3 regions of the Bacillus sp. H1a genome follow, and region 3 is predicted to be linked to each of the others. Evidence: predicted binding sites of a transcription regulator. Region 3 holds the regulator's gene; each other region holds the start of a gene.
What was found. The regulator NrdR, encoded in region 3, represses ribonucleotide reductase genes. The targets are predictions, from matches to a motif close to AACACNATATATNGTGTT.

Region 1 (4,285 bases), on a different contig from region 3:
AAGTGATGAATGGAGAGTGGAAAGAATGCGGATTTCTTTTATTCGTCATGGTCGTTTGAATAGTGCTATAGAACCGATGACAATTACTTCATTTCATGAATGGCTGAAGAGGTATGATGGAGATAATGGGAGCAGAGAATGTAACATACCAATAGAAACGATTGAGGCAATTGAATCAGCAAAGTTGATTGTATCGAGCGATCAAAGACGTGCTGTGCAGTCAGCAGCGGAATTAATGGATTCCTTGTCTTTTATACAAAGCTCACTTTTTAGAGAAGTAGAAGTGCCATCGACTTTTTTTGCACCATCATGGTTTAAATGTAAAACTGGGACGTGGTTTTTCATTGGACGTGCTTTATGGATGGTTGGATATCATAAAGAAGTTGAGTCTTATAAAGAAGCGAGAGAACGAGCAAGAGAAGCTGCTAACATGTTACATCGCTATGCGCTTGTACACGGGCGTATAGCGCTAGTAAGCCATAGTTATTTTAATACGATGATTGGTACAGAACTGAGGGCAATGGGGTGGTCTGGGCCTCCTATTTTTCATCGTAAGCCGTGGGGATGTACAGCGTATACATTTCATGAGGCGATGAATGGAAATGTATTAAATACAAAATTAACTTAAAAGAGGCCGTCCAAAAAGTAGCTGAATAGCTACTTTTTGGCAGCCTCTTTCTTTTTAAAACATGGAAACTAATATACGTAATGGCTTTATTAGATGGGCATATGGTTCGCCAACGAGCATAACGGTTTTATCTTCTTTGTAACCAAGTTTTTCATATAGTGAAAAAGCGCGTTTGTTTTCTAAGTTAACAAGTAAGGCGATTCTTTCATGACCTTTTTCAGCTGCCTGAAGTTCAGCTGCCTCGATTAATTTAGAGCCAATACCACGTCCACTGTACATACTTGAAACTGACAACGTGTCAATATAATACTCATCAAGTTCAGCTTCTTTTTCTAACGTAATGGATTCATCTCCATGTAACTCTCTTAAGTAGCGTACAATTGGTGCATCAAGTTGTTCAGCGTCACTACCGTGATAAACGACAATAACCCCAACTACCTTTCCGCCTTGTTCAGCCACTAAACAGTTTTCATAGCTCAATCGATTATTTTCTTTTGCGAACCATGTTTCAAGTCCTAGTATTACTTTTGCTTCAACTGTGCTACCTGTGATTTTTTCAGCAATTTCGTGCAGAGCGTTATACAATAAAGGTGCTACTTCTACCGCATCTGTCTTTTTTGCTTTCCGAATCATAGTATCCCTCCTAGTTCTACGTATATATTGTAGCATAAAACAAAATATCAAACAGTGATTTGGAACTTTGTTATACAGGGTGTCAAAAAGTTTGATATAGAGAAGTAGCTATGTTAGTATATGATATTTAGTGCGAATATAATAAAGTGATATAGCTATAAAAATAATGAAAGTGCATTACATAATAGTAACGGGATAATTTTACCGTTGTCGACCTATAGAAGATGCGATAAAATAAAATATTGCAGAGAGGTGAAATACATGGATGAACAATTAGCAAATACAATTTTGGATCAGCTGAAAAATGGTGAAATAAAGGAGTATATTGCAACGAAAGATGTATTTTATACGTTTAGGGAAGTTGTTGTAAATCGAGAAGATTTTAAACATATTATTGGGAACGCACAGCGTGGTGGACAGGTGATTTATACATATTCAGAAACACCACGTTCGTAAATAGAAGATAAGGGAGAGGAGAATTATGGGCGATTTTAAACAAGGCATATTACCACATTGGGATTATATGTGGAAAGATAGAGCTGGGAATAGATTTATGGGAATGGTTATGTATCCAGAGAAACGAAAGTGTTCAGCGAAAATGCTTCAGAAAATAAAACGGGCATATGAGCAAGCGGCAGAGATTAAAGTAACTGTACAAGTTCAGCGTACATACCAGTACGTAGAAGGAATGATCGTATACTTTGATGAAGAAGCTCCTGTATGTACGTTACTTGATAAAGATGAGAATCCCCATCATATATTTGTGAAAGATATTTTGCGTATTGAACATTGTGAATAAACATATAAAATTTTTTCATAAATAAATTGAAGCTCCATAATAATAATCCTTTTCTATAATAGTTATCTTTTAGTATGTAACGAGGAATAAGAGGATATGTATAATATTTAATAAAGTAAATTGGATAAATGTAATCGTTTTTTGGAACAGATTATCGTTTAAAGTCTGTTCTTTTTTGCGTGATGCTGGAGAAATATATTCCTCCAGCATTTACCGTTTTATGACAAAAAATATTGTTAACTTTTTTTAAAATAAGGTTAAATCCGTTGACAACTTTTTCGAAAAGCACTTTATTGACATGAGTTTTAGAATGTTGTTTCATAGTCATTGTATTGAAAAAAATCGACGGTCATGTCGAAAAGTAAAAGTTAAAAAAAGAAAGAATTTATACATATATCTTGTGTCTTATTTTGAAACGTAATACAATATATAGAGAAATCAAGAAACGACATACAGAGAATATAGATTGGAGAGGGAGGGTCGGAAATGTTAGTTGCATATGATTCTATGACAGGAAACGTGAAGCGTTTCATCCACAAATTAAATATGCCGGCCGTTCAAATTGATGAAGATCTAGTACTAGATGAAGAATTTATTCTTATTACGTATACAACAGGTTTTGGCAATGTACCAGAACGTGTTTTAGACTTTTTAGAACGCAATAATGACAAATTAAAAGGCGTATCTGCAAGCGGCAATCGTAACTGGGGAGACATGTTCGGTGCAAGTGCTGACAAAATTTCTGCTAAATATGAAGTGCCTATTGTATCAAAATTTGAGTTATCTGGAACAAATAATGATGTAGAATATTTTAAAGAAAGGGTGCGGGAGATTGCGACACATTGAACTGAATAATGAAATCACGCAAATGCAGGACGGTTTTTATCAGCTTCATAAAGATAAAGAGGCATTAGAAGTCTTTATGGAAGAAGCTAGAGAGAATACCGTTCATTTTAATAGCGTGGCAGAGCGAATGGAGTATATGAAAGAACACGATTACTATTACAACGTTCTGGAAGAGTATAGCTTGGAGGAAGTAGAAGAAGTATATAACATCGCTTATGGTGAAAACTTCGAGTTCCAATCTTATATGGCAGCATCTAAGTTCTACAAAGATTATGCGTTAAAAACGAATGATCAAAAACAATACTTAGAAAGCTATGAAGATCGTGTAGCAATTGTGTCATTATACTTAGGACGCGGTGAGGTTGCGAAGGCAAAACAATTCGCAAGCATGATTGTAAAACAAAACTATCAACCAGCGACACCAACCTTTTTAAATGCGGGAAGAAGCAGAAGAGGAGAAATGGTGTCTTGTTTCTTGTTAGAGATGGACGATAGCTTAAATTCAATCGGCTTTAACATTAATACTGCGATGCAGCTATCGAAAATCGGTGGGGGAGTAGCTTTAAACTTATCTAAGCTACGCGCACGTGGTGAGCAAATTAAAGGTATTGATAACGCAGCAAGTGGTGTAGTACCTGTTATGAAATTGCTTGAAGATTCGTTTTCATATGCGAATCAGTTGGGTTAACTTTATGGCTCAACTATAAAACCGGGTCAATTGCTGGAACGCCTGAGTATATCGAGGTAGGATACTACGAAGAAATTACGTAGCGGCCCCTAAAAATCCAAGATTGCAGGAAATCAGCAGCCAAGCTCCTAAATCTATTAGATATGGAGAAGGTTCAACGACCAAGTGGCTATGTAGGTGACTATGTAGCTCGAACCTGGCTTCTCAAAACAACCAAATTCAAAGGGTGTATACAGTTATTATAGTTTATGCCATATTCATGTGCATCAAACATATGATAAATGGTTAAATGAAGAATTGGGCGAGAAGAAGATATGGTCTGAACTCTATAGCGATATAGAGAGGATAGCAGAAATGACTATCCCCCATACGTTTTGACGATATGGAGTAACAATATGCAACGAAAAGGTGCCGGCGCTGTATACTTAAACATTTTCCATTGGGATATTATTGAATTCCTTGATACAAAAAAAATAAATGCCGATGAGAAGAGCCGTATTCAGTCTCTATCAATCGGGATTATCGTTCCAAGTAAGTTCTTTGAGCTTGCTGAGAAAAATGAACCTTTCCATGTTTTCGCGCCTTATACGGTGTTTAAAGAATACGGAAAGCATTTAGATGATATTGACATTGATGAAATGTACGATGAATTAATGAGCAATCCGAAAGTGAAGAAGAAGCCACTAGATAT
Region 2 (4,285 bases), on a different contig from region 3:
TCGCATGCCATATTTTTCAGCTGTTTGCAAAATGTTTGTAATAAATTTATTTTGGATGGTTGCGTCGCGTAAAAGAACAGATGCCAGATCGGCACTGAAATTTCCATTTTCGATATTTGTAATAACGAGCATAGGGATGGTTTTACCTTGCGTTGCAAGGTTAGCGATTTTAGCTGTTTCGGTTGGTTCTTTTAAAGTACCGTCTCTTTTTGCTTCAAAACTAAAATAGGCTAAATAGGTTAAAAATGGGTTGATAGCACGTGTAGCACTTACTAAACTTTCTTTTATTGGAATTGTTGAAGGTTGTAAATAAGCGATGGATTCTGCTGCTCTTTTTGTCCCTTTTGGTATATATAATTGTTGTCCGACATGGAGAATAGATTTTAATGAAAGGTTATTAACTTTAGCTAAACTAGCGAGAGGAACGTTATATGTTTGAGAAATTCGATGCAGGCTGTCACCAGGCTGTACATAATAATTATTGCCTTTCGTATTAACGATAAGTGCCTGACCAACAACGAGTGTTTCGGCTGGATTTAGACCATTGTCTTTTACAATCTCTTCAGGTGTAGATCCATATTTTGAAGCTAAACTATTTACACTATCACCGCTACGAACAGTTACGATTTGAATCATGTGCTTGCCCCTTTCGATAAAAGATTCACTGTTTTTATTTTATTTTTGATTCCACTGTATTATGATTAAATGTATGCAAGGCAGCAGAAGTGAAAGAAGGCGAATAGAAATGTTTGTAGCAGAACATGAAATTGAAATCCGCTATGCGGAAACAGACCAAATGGGTGTTGTTTACCATTCAAACTATTTAGTGTGGCTGGAACTTGGACGCACGAAACTTATACAAGAATTAGGATTTTCATATGTTGAAATGGAGAAAGAGGGAGTTATCTCTCCTGTATTAGACTTGCAAATCTCATACCGTAAAGCGATGCGTTATGGAGAAAAGGCCATTGTGAAAACATGGATTGATACTGTGAGTCCACTTCGTGTTGTATATGGATATGAAATTTATAACGGCGATGGTGAGCTTTGTATTACGGCAAGTACAACGAATATTTGTGCGAAAAAAGAAGGGTTCCGCCCTGTATCATTTAAAAAACTATATCCTGAGTGGTATGCGAAATATGAGGAAATTAAAAAGAAATAAAAAAAGCGTGGCAGTAGCCACGCTTTTTTATTTTTCATAATTAAATTGAGGGAAATCATCACCGTCATTAAGTGTAACTAATAAATTATGTCCATCGAAGAACCACTCATCATCGCCTTCAATAAAGAAATTAATACCTTCTTCTTGAATTTGAACAGCAGGATGTGCAGGGTCATCTTTACGAATTCCTAAAGAAAGTCCTTTTTGCACAGTACTGCAACCACCGTATTGTACGAAAAAGCGTAGTGTTTCACCTGATTGTAAGTTTAACTCGTCTTTATACCATTGTGCTGCTTCTTTTGTTACGGAAAGATTCATGTATAGTTCCTCCAAATTATATTGCTTTTTCTTAAGTATAAAAAATAACGCAAAAAGACGCTATTAATATGCTTCACGTTTTCTTTTTGCGTTATGTGGGTTACGATCTTATTTTTGCTTTTTTGAAAAGTTTGCTTTTGGTTCAGTTTTATTTATAATTCGTCCGATATTTGCACGGTGTTTATAAATAACCATACCTGCTAATAAACACATCGCAATAATGAAGATTTTATCCCCGCTAACAATGGATGCAATAACAGCAGCGACAGCTGTTACCATAGAAGAAAGTGATACGTATCTTGTTGTAAATAAAAGGCTGAAAAAGACAACAGCTAATATTACAAAAACAACTGGTGAGTAGCATAATAGTACCCCAGCAGAAGTTGCAACTGCTTTCCCCCCGCGGAATTTTGCGAAGATTGGATATACATGTCCAAGAACCGCTGCTAATCCGAACCATAGTGGGTGAATATCTAACCCGAAAATAATCGGTAGACTTGTTGCTAATGTACCTTTTAAAATGTCAGCAATTGTAACGATAAAACCTGCTTTTTTCCCTAGTGTGCGGAATGTATTTGTTCCGCCTAGATTACCGCTTCCATGCTCACGAATGTCGATTCCATAACCGATTTTTCCAACGACTAGTGCAAATGGAATCGAGCCAAGTAAGTAGGCAACGATAAATAAAAGATATGTAGTAACCATAAGTTCAGTCTCCTTTATTCAAATGTGTTGATAAAGGGTAAAAAGAGTTTTTCCCGTATATTGTACCATACATTTGTAAAGAGCACATTTCTTTTTTGTAAATGAAAAATTCATTATTTCGTGAAAAAAATTTCACAGGAATGTTACATTTCTCACAGAAACAATAAGACTATATGTTGTAACATTCTAATTAAAAGACAACAATATATTGATGGAGGGTTATAAATGTTACAAAAAAATAAACGTGGAGAAGAATTAATGAAAATGTTTGAGACAATTGTCCACGGCAATGAACAAGATTTAATGCAGGAAAATGCAAATGTAGATGGCCGATCTCCAATGGGCGTAATGGGAACGTTCGCATCTGAGAGTGCAAAATATTATGCAGTCGAAAATTTACTATCAGATCAAGTGAAAAAAGCGATAGATCAAAATATATTATATCCACATGATTTAGATTTTTATGCGACAGGAACGACGACTTGTTCACAAATTCCGTTAGCACAAATGCTTGCTAACGGTTTTCATACTGGACATGGACATATGAGACAACCACAAGATATTAAAAGTGCGTTGGCGCTTTCTTCAATTATTTTTCAGGCGAATCAAAATATGCAACACGGTGGTCAATCGTTTGCACTCTTTGATATTGATTTAGCTCCATATGTGAGAAAAACAGTAGAGAGACATAAAAAACGATTACAGTCATATCCGCTTACGAAAGAACAAATAGAGGAATTTGCATGGAAAGAAACTGAAAATGATACGTATCAGGCATGCGAAGCTTTCGTTCATAATTCGAATAGTATGCATAGTAGGGGCGGGGGACAAGTACCGTTTATTTCAATTAATTACGGAACAGACACATCGAAAGAGGGAAGACTTTTAATTAAACAACTTTTAAAGGCGACGCAAGCTGGACTTGGAAAAGGGGAAACACCAATTTTCCCTATTCAAATTTTAAAAATGAAAAAAGGTGTGAACTTTGAAGAATGTGATCCGAACTATGATTTATTTGAATTAGCGTTGGAAACGACAGCTGAGCGATTATTCCCTAACTTTTCGTTTTTAGATGCTCCGTTTAATGCTGTGCATTATGATGGTCGACCTGAAAGTGAAGTATGTTATATGGGATGTCGTACCCGTGTTATGTCTAATATCCATGGGGAAGAAACAGCAATCGGAAGAGGCAATTTATCGTTTACTTCTATTAATTTAGTGAAATTAGCGCTAATCAGCGGTTCAAAAGAAGCGTTTTTTGAAGCACTAAGCTATTACTTAGATTTAGGGATTAAGCAATTATTAGAGAGATTCGCTTATCAATGTACAAAGAGAGCAAGAGATTTTCAGTTCTTATATTCACAAGGTGTATGGCGTGGTGGAGAAACATTACACCCTGAGGATACTGTGGCACCGATTTTAAAACAAGGGACGTTAAGTATTGGTTTTATCGGTCTTGCGGAATGCTTAGTAGCTTTAACTGGGAAGCACCATGGAGAAGATGAAGAATCGTGGAAGATTGGATATGAAATCATTTCCTTTATGAGGGAGAGAATGGATAAGGCGACGGAAGAGCATCAACTCAATTTCTCTGTAATTGCAACGCCAGCAGAAGGGCTATCAGGAAAGTTTGTGAAAAAAGATAGAGAAGGATTTGGTGTAATTAGTGGTGTGACAAATCATAACTATTATACAAATTCATTCCATATACCTGTGTATTACAACGTGCAAGCGATAGATAAAATTCGTTTAGAAGGTCCGTTCCATGCTCTTTGTAATGGTGGACATATTACGTATATTGAACTTGATGGTGCAGCTGTGCATAATCAAAAGGCGTTAAAACAAATTGTACAAGCGATGGCAGAGTATGGAGTAGGGTACGGTTCAATTAACCACCCTGTTGATCGTTGTAAGTGTTGTAGTTATCATGGCATTATCGGGAATGCATGTCCGAACTGCGGAAATGAAGATGAGCATGAAATAGAAAGAATTCGCCGTATAACAGGATATCTTGTAGGAGATATGTCGAAGTGGAATAGTGCGAAACGTAGTGAAGAGATGGATCGGGTGAAGCATAAATGAAAGTTATGAATATCA
Region 3 (4,285 bases):
GAGATAAATAGTATAACGCATTCAAGGGGGATAACATATTATGACTCGTGTGGCAATTAATGGATTTGGACGTATTGGGAGAATGGTATTTCGTCAAGCAATAAAAGAAAGCGCATTCGAAATTGTAGCAATCAATGCAAGCTATCCATCCGAAACGTTAGCACATTTAATTAAATATGATACAGTTCATGGCAAGTTTGACGGAACAGTAGAAGCATTTGAAGATCACCTACTAGTTGATGGGAAAATGATTCGCCTTTTAAACAACCGCGATCCAAAGGAATTGCCTTGGAAAGATCTAGGTGTTGAAGTTGTAATTGAAGCAACTGGTAAATTTAATTCGAAAGAAAAAGCAATTCTTCATGTTGAAGCTGGAGCGAAAAAAGTTATTTTAACAGCGCCTGGTAAAAATGAAGATGTAACAATTGTAGTTGGTGTGAACGATGACCAATTAGATATTACAAAACATACTGTTATTTCAAATGCATCTTGTACAACAAACTGTTTAGCGCCTGTTGTAAAGGTGTTAGATGAGCAGTTCGGAATTGAAAACGGTTTAATGACAACTGTTCATGCTTATACAAATGACCAAAAAAATATTGATAATCCACATAAAGATTTAAGAAGAGCACGTGCTTGCGGACAGTCTATCATTCCGACAACGACGGGTGCTGCGAAAGCGCTAGCAAAAGTTCTTCCACACTTAAACGGAAAACTTCATGGTATGGCACTTCGTGTACCAACACCAAACGTGTCTCTAGTTGACCTAGTAGTAGACGTAAAACGTGATGTGACAGTTGAAGATATTAATGAAGCGTTCAAAACTGTTGCAAACGGTGCATTAAAAGGAATTGTAGAATTCAGCGAAGAGCCTTTAGTGTCTATCGACTTTAATACAAATACACACTCAGCTATTATTGATGGTTTATCTACAATGGTAATGGGTGATCGTAAAGTGAAAGTGCTTGCTTGGTATGATAACGAGTGGGGCTACTCTCGTCGTGTTGTAGATCTTGTAACGTTAGTTGTTGGTGAATTAGCGAAACAAGAAAATGTTCAACACATTTAAGTGAAATAAAGGAAGGCAAGTAAATATTTGCCTTCTTTTTTATTTTTTTCTGAAAAGGAAAAAAATTATATGAGTATATTTTCAAAAAGTGGACATACCAAAAAGCATTGGGATTACTGCATTTGTGAATGGTTTATTTTTTTTAGGGAAAAGTAAAGAGGAAAATATGACAGAAAATCGAAAAAACTGTTGTTGCAAAATGAAAATAAACAAAGTATACTAACACTCGTAAACTTAAGAGCTGAGGTACGTAGTCACTACTTAAAGGGTTAGGACCTCTCTGGACTAACTTTCCCCCGTGGTAGTGGAGCAAGCCAAATTGCAAATTAGTTTTCAATTCGAACAGTTAGATTAAATTTACAAGGGGGAACTGTAGAATGGATACTATGGATACGATGGGTCGTCACGTGATCGCTGAACTTTGGGATTGCGATTTCGACAAGCTTAATGACATGCCGTATATTGAACAATTATTTGTGGATGCAGCACTAAGAGCTGGTGCTGAAGTACGTGAGGTTGCTTTTCATAAATTTGCACCACAAGGTGTAAGTGGAGTAGTAATTATTTCGGAATCACATTTAACAATTCATAGCTTTCCGGAGCACGGTTACGCAAGTATTGATGTTTATACTTGTGGGGATCGTATTGATCCAAATGTTGCTGCAGAATATATTGCAGAAGGTTTAAACGCGAAAACGCGTGAGAGCATCGAGCTTCCTCGAGGCACTGGTAGCTTCGAAATTAAGCAGAGAGAAACAAAAGCTCTTTAAAAAAGAACATAATTGATTTAAAATGTAAAGAGGTGTATAATGCACCTCTTTTTTAGTTTATATAAAATAAGATCATGATATGTATTAACTTAGAGTGGTCAGTGTAGAAGAATGAGTTATATAATATTGTATATATATTTTCACGTGTAGATGAATCGTAAAAAATAAAGAGTATATTGTAAAGGAGTGAATGAATTGCGTTGTCCATCCTGTTTTCATAATGGCACAAGAGTGTTAGATTCGCGTCCGGTAGACGAGGGGCGCTCTATTCGAAGAAGGAGAGAGTGTGAAAGTTGTTTAAGTCGCTTTACGACATTTGAAAGGGTAGAAGAATCACCTCTTATCGTTGTTAAAAAAGAAGGAACACGAGAAGAGTTTAATAAAGAGAAGATTTTACGCGGGTTAATTAAAGCGTGTGAAAAAAGACCTGTATCTTTAAGGCAGTTAGAGGAAGTAACGCAAAGTGTAGAGCGTGAACTTCGTAACTTAGGTATATCAGAAGTGAAAAGTGATATGATTGGTGAAATTGTTATGGAAGAACTTCGCGATATCGATGATGTTGCTTACGTACGTTTTGCTTCTGTATATCGTCAATTTAAAGATTTAAATGTATTTATTGAAGAATTAAAAGATATACTGCAAAAAGAGAGAGAGTAGAAGGTGTAATCCATTCTCTTTATATACTGTAAGTAAACGAGATAAGAGAGCTAGAAGCGGAAGCTAATAGCTCTTTTTCGCTAAGAAATTATATAATGAAGATAGAACGAATGAAATATAGGTTAGATTAGATGAGAGAAAGGAAAGCAAGAATGGAAAAACAGTCATGGATGGAGCTATTGCCGATTGATCGTTATAAAGTAAGTGCGAAAGGGTTGCTACATAATTACGACCGGAAAGTGTTAACGATGTTGTATCAGCCGCTAGTAGGTAGTAGAGCTTTTAGCTTATACATGACGCTATGGGGAGAGTTAGAGCAAGATCGTGTGTTTGGAAAAGAGAATACACATCACTCCCTTATGGTGACCATGCAAATGCAACTTCCTGAAATATATGAGGAACGAGTAAAGTTAGAGGCGATTGGGCTTTTAAATGTATATATTAAGAAAGAAAAAGATATTCGAATGTTTATATATGAATTGCAACCACCTTTATCTCCGAAGCAGTTTTTTGATGATATTGTTTTAAGTATCTTTTTATACAATCGATTGAGTCGGACAAAATACAACCAAGTAAAGCAATATTTCTTAGAAGAAGAATTCGATTTTGCTTCTTATGAAAATGTTACGCGCTCCTTCAATGATGTATTTGATTCATTTAACCCAGGTCAGTTTGAGTATGCGCAAGAAGAACTTCGTATCCCGAAAACGACAACTATGCCAAGTAATGAGAAGGGGGATGCTCCGAAAGTTTGGAATGATTTCTTTGATTTCTCTTTATTTGTAGAAGGATTATCAGCGCTTGTTCCTAAAAAGGCGATTACAGATCAAGTGCGAGAATGTGTCATTACACTCTCTTATGTGTACGGTGTGGATGTGTTATCGATGCAAAATATCGTTCTTGGCGCAGTGACAGAGATGCAAACAATTGATATTGAAAGGCTTCGAAAGGGAGCACGCGATTGGTATCAATTCGAAAATGGTCAAGCATTACCTGTATTAAGTGAAAGGGTGCAACCTCATGCTGCTCGTACAATGAAAGAGAAAGAGCCATCTACGCAAGAAGAGATGCTAATGAAGCAGTTAGAGGAAATCTCGCCAAAACAACTATTGAAGGAGATTTCGGGCGGTGCAGAGGCGACGAAGGCGGACTTGCAAATTGTCGAGGATGTAATGATAAACCAAAAATTAACGCCAGGGGTTGTGAATGTACTTATTTATTACGTTATGCTACGCTCAGATATGAAGCTTGCTAAAACGTATGTTGAGAAGATTGCTGGGCATTGGGCGCGAAAAAAGGTTGGTACAGTAGGCGAAGCAATGGCGCTAGCAAAAGAAGAGAATCGTCAATATCAAGAGTGGGCTGAGACGAAGAAGAAAGGCCGTACGACCAAGAAAACGGTGCGTAAAGAAATGGTACCTGATTGGCTTAAAGAAGAGCCGAAAGAACAAGCGAAAGAAACTGTGAAAAATGACGTGAGTGTGGAAAAAAATGCAAGTACGTTAGAAGATGAACGAAAACGATTAGAAGAAGTGTTGAAAAAATATAAGCGTGATTAATAGAAGAGAATGAACGCTCTTTGAGGTGAGGAAATGGAGCATATTCAAAATTCGTTTGCGAAATTAATGGAGAATGAAAACTTTAAGAATAGATATGAAGTCTTAAAGGCAGAAGTGATGGCGCACCCTCGTGTGAAAGAATTTATAGACGAACATAAAGGTGAAGTAACGACTTCGATGATTGAACGAAGTCTTGTGAAGTTATATGAATATATTGGGCAAAGTGTAGG

Region 1: nrdI (class Ib ribonucleoside-diphosphate reductase assembly flavoprotein NrdI) is a predicted target of NrdR. The motif match lies at 2,480-2,497, and genes of this name have one in related genera.
Region 2: U860_RS0107860 (anaerobic ribonucleoside triphosphate reductase) is a predicted target of NrdR. The motif match lies at 2,354-2,371, and genes of this name have one in related genera.

Annotation. Positions count from the first base shown of each region.
Region 1 is NZ_AYMH01000070.1:20,899-25,183, reverse strand. Features, by position in the region: gene U860_RS0126960 (histidine phosphatase family protein) at 26-628, shown strand; gene U860_RS0126955 (GNAT family N-acetyltransferase) at 683-1,261, opposite strand; gene U860_RS0126950 (hypothetical protein) at 1,523-1,717, shown strand; gene U860_RS0126945 (hypothetical protein) at 1,743-2,060, shown strand; gene nrdI (class Ib ribonucleoside-diphosphate reductase assembly flavoprotein NrdI) at 2,547-2,906, shown strand; partial or broken gene U860_RS0126935 (ribonucleotide reductase N-terminal alpha domain-containing protein) at 2,893-3,591, shown strand; partial or broken gene U860_RS0126930 (ribonucleoside-diphosphate reductase subunit alpha) at 3,978-4,285, shown strand, end outside.
Region 2 is NZ_AYMH01000018.1:84,915-89,199, forward strand. Features, by position in the region: gene U860_RS0107840 (glycosyl hydrolase family 18 protein) at 1-636, opposite strand, end outside; gene U860_RS0107845 (thioesterase family protein) at 746-1,165, shown strand; gene U860_RS0107850 (HesB/YadR/YfhF family protein) at 1,193-1,483, opposite strand; gene plsY (glycerol-3-phosphate 1-O-acyltransferase PlsY) at 1,592-2,188, opposite strand; gene U860_RS0107860 (anaerobic ribonucleoside triphosphate reductase) at 2,414-4,270, shown strand; gene nrdG (anaerobic ribonucleoside-triphosphate reductase activating protein) at 4,267-4,285, shown strand, end outside.
Region 3 is NZ_AYMH01000010.1:118,567-122,851, reverse strand. Features, by position in the region: gene U860_RS0104560 (glyceraldehyde-3-phosphate dehydrogenase) at 41-1,069, shown strand; gene speD (adenosylmethionine decarboxylase) at 1,456-1,839, shown strand; gene nrdR (transcriptional regulator NrdR) at 2,035-2,496, shown strand; gene U860_RS0104545 (DnaD domain protein) at 2,649-4,055, shown strand; gene dnaI (primosomal protein DnaI) at 4,089-4,285, shown strand, end outside.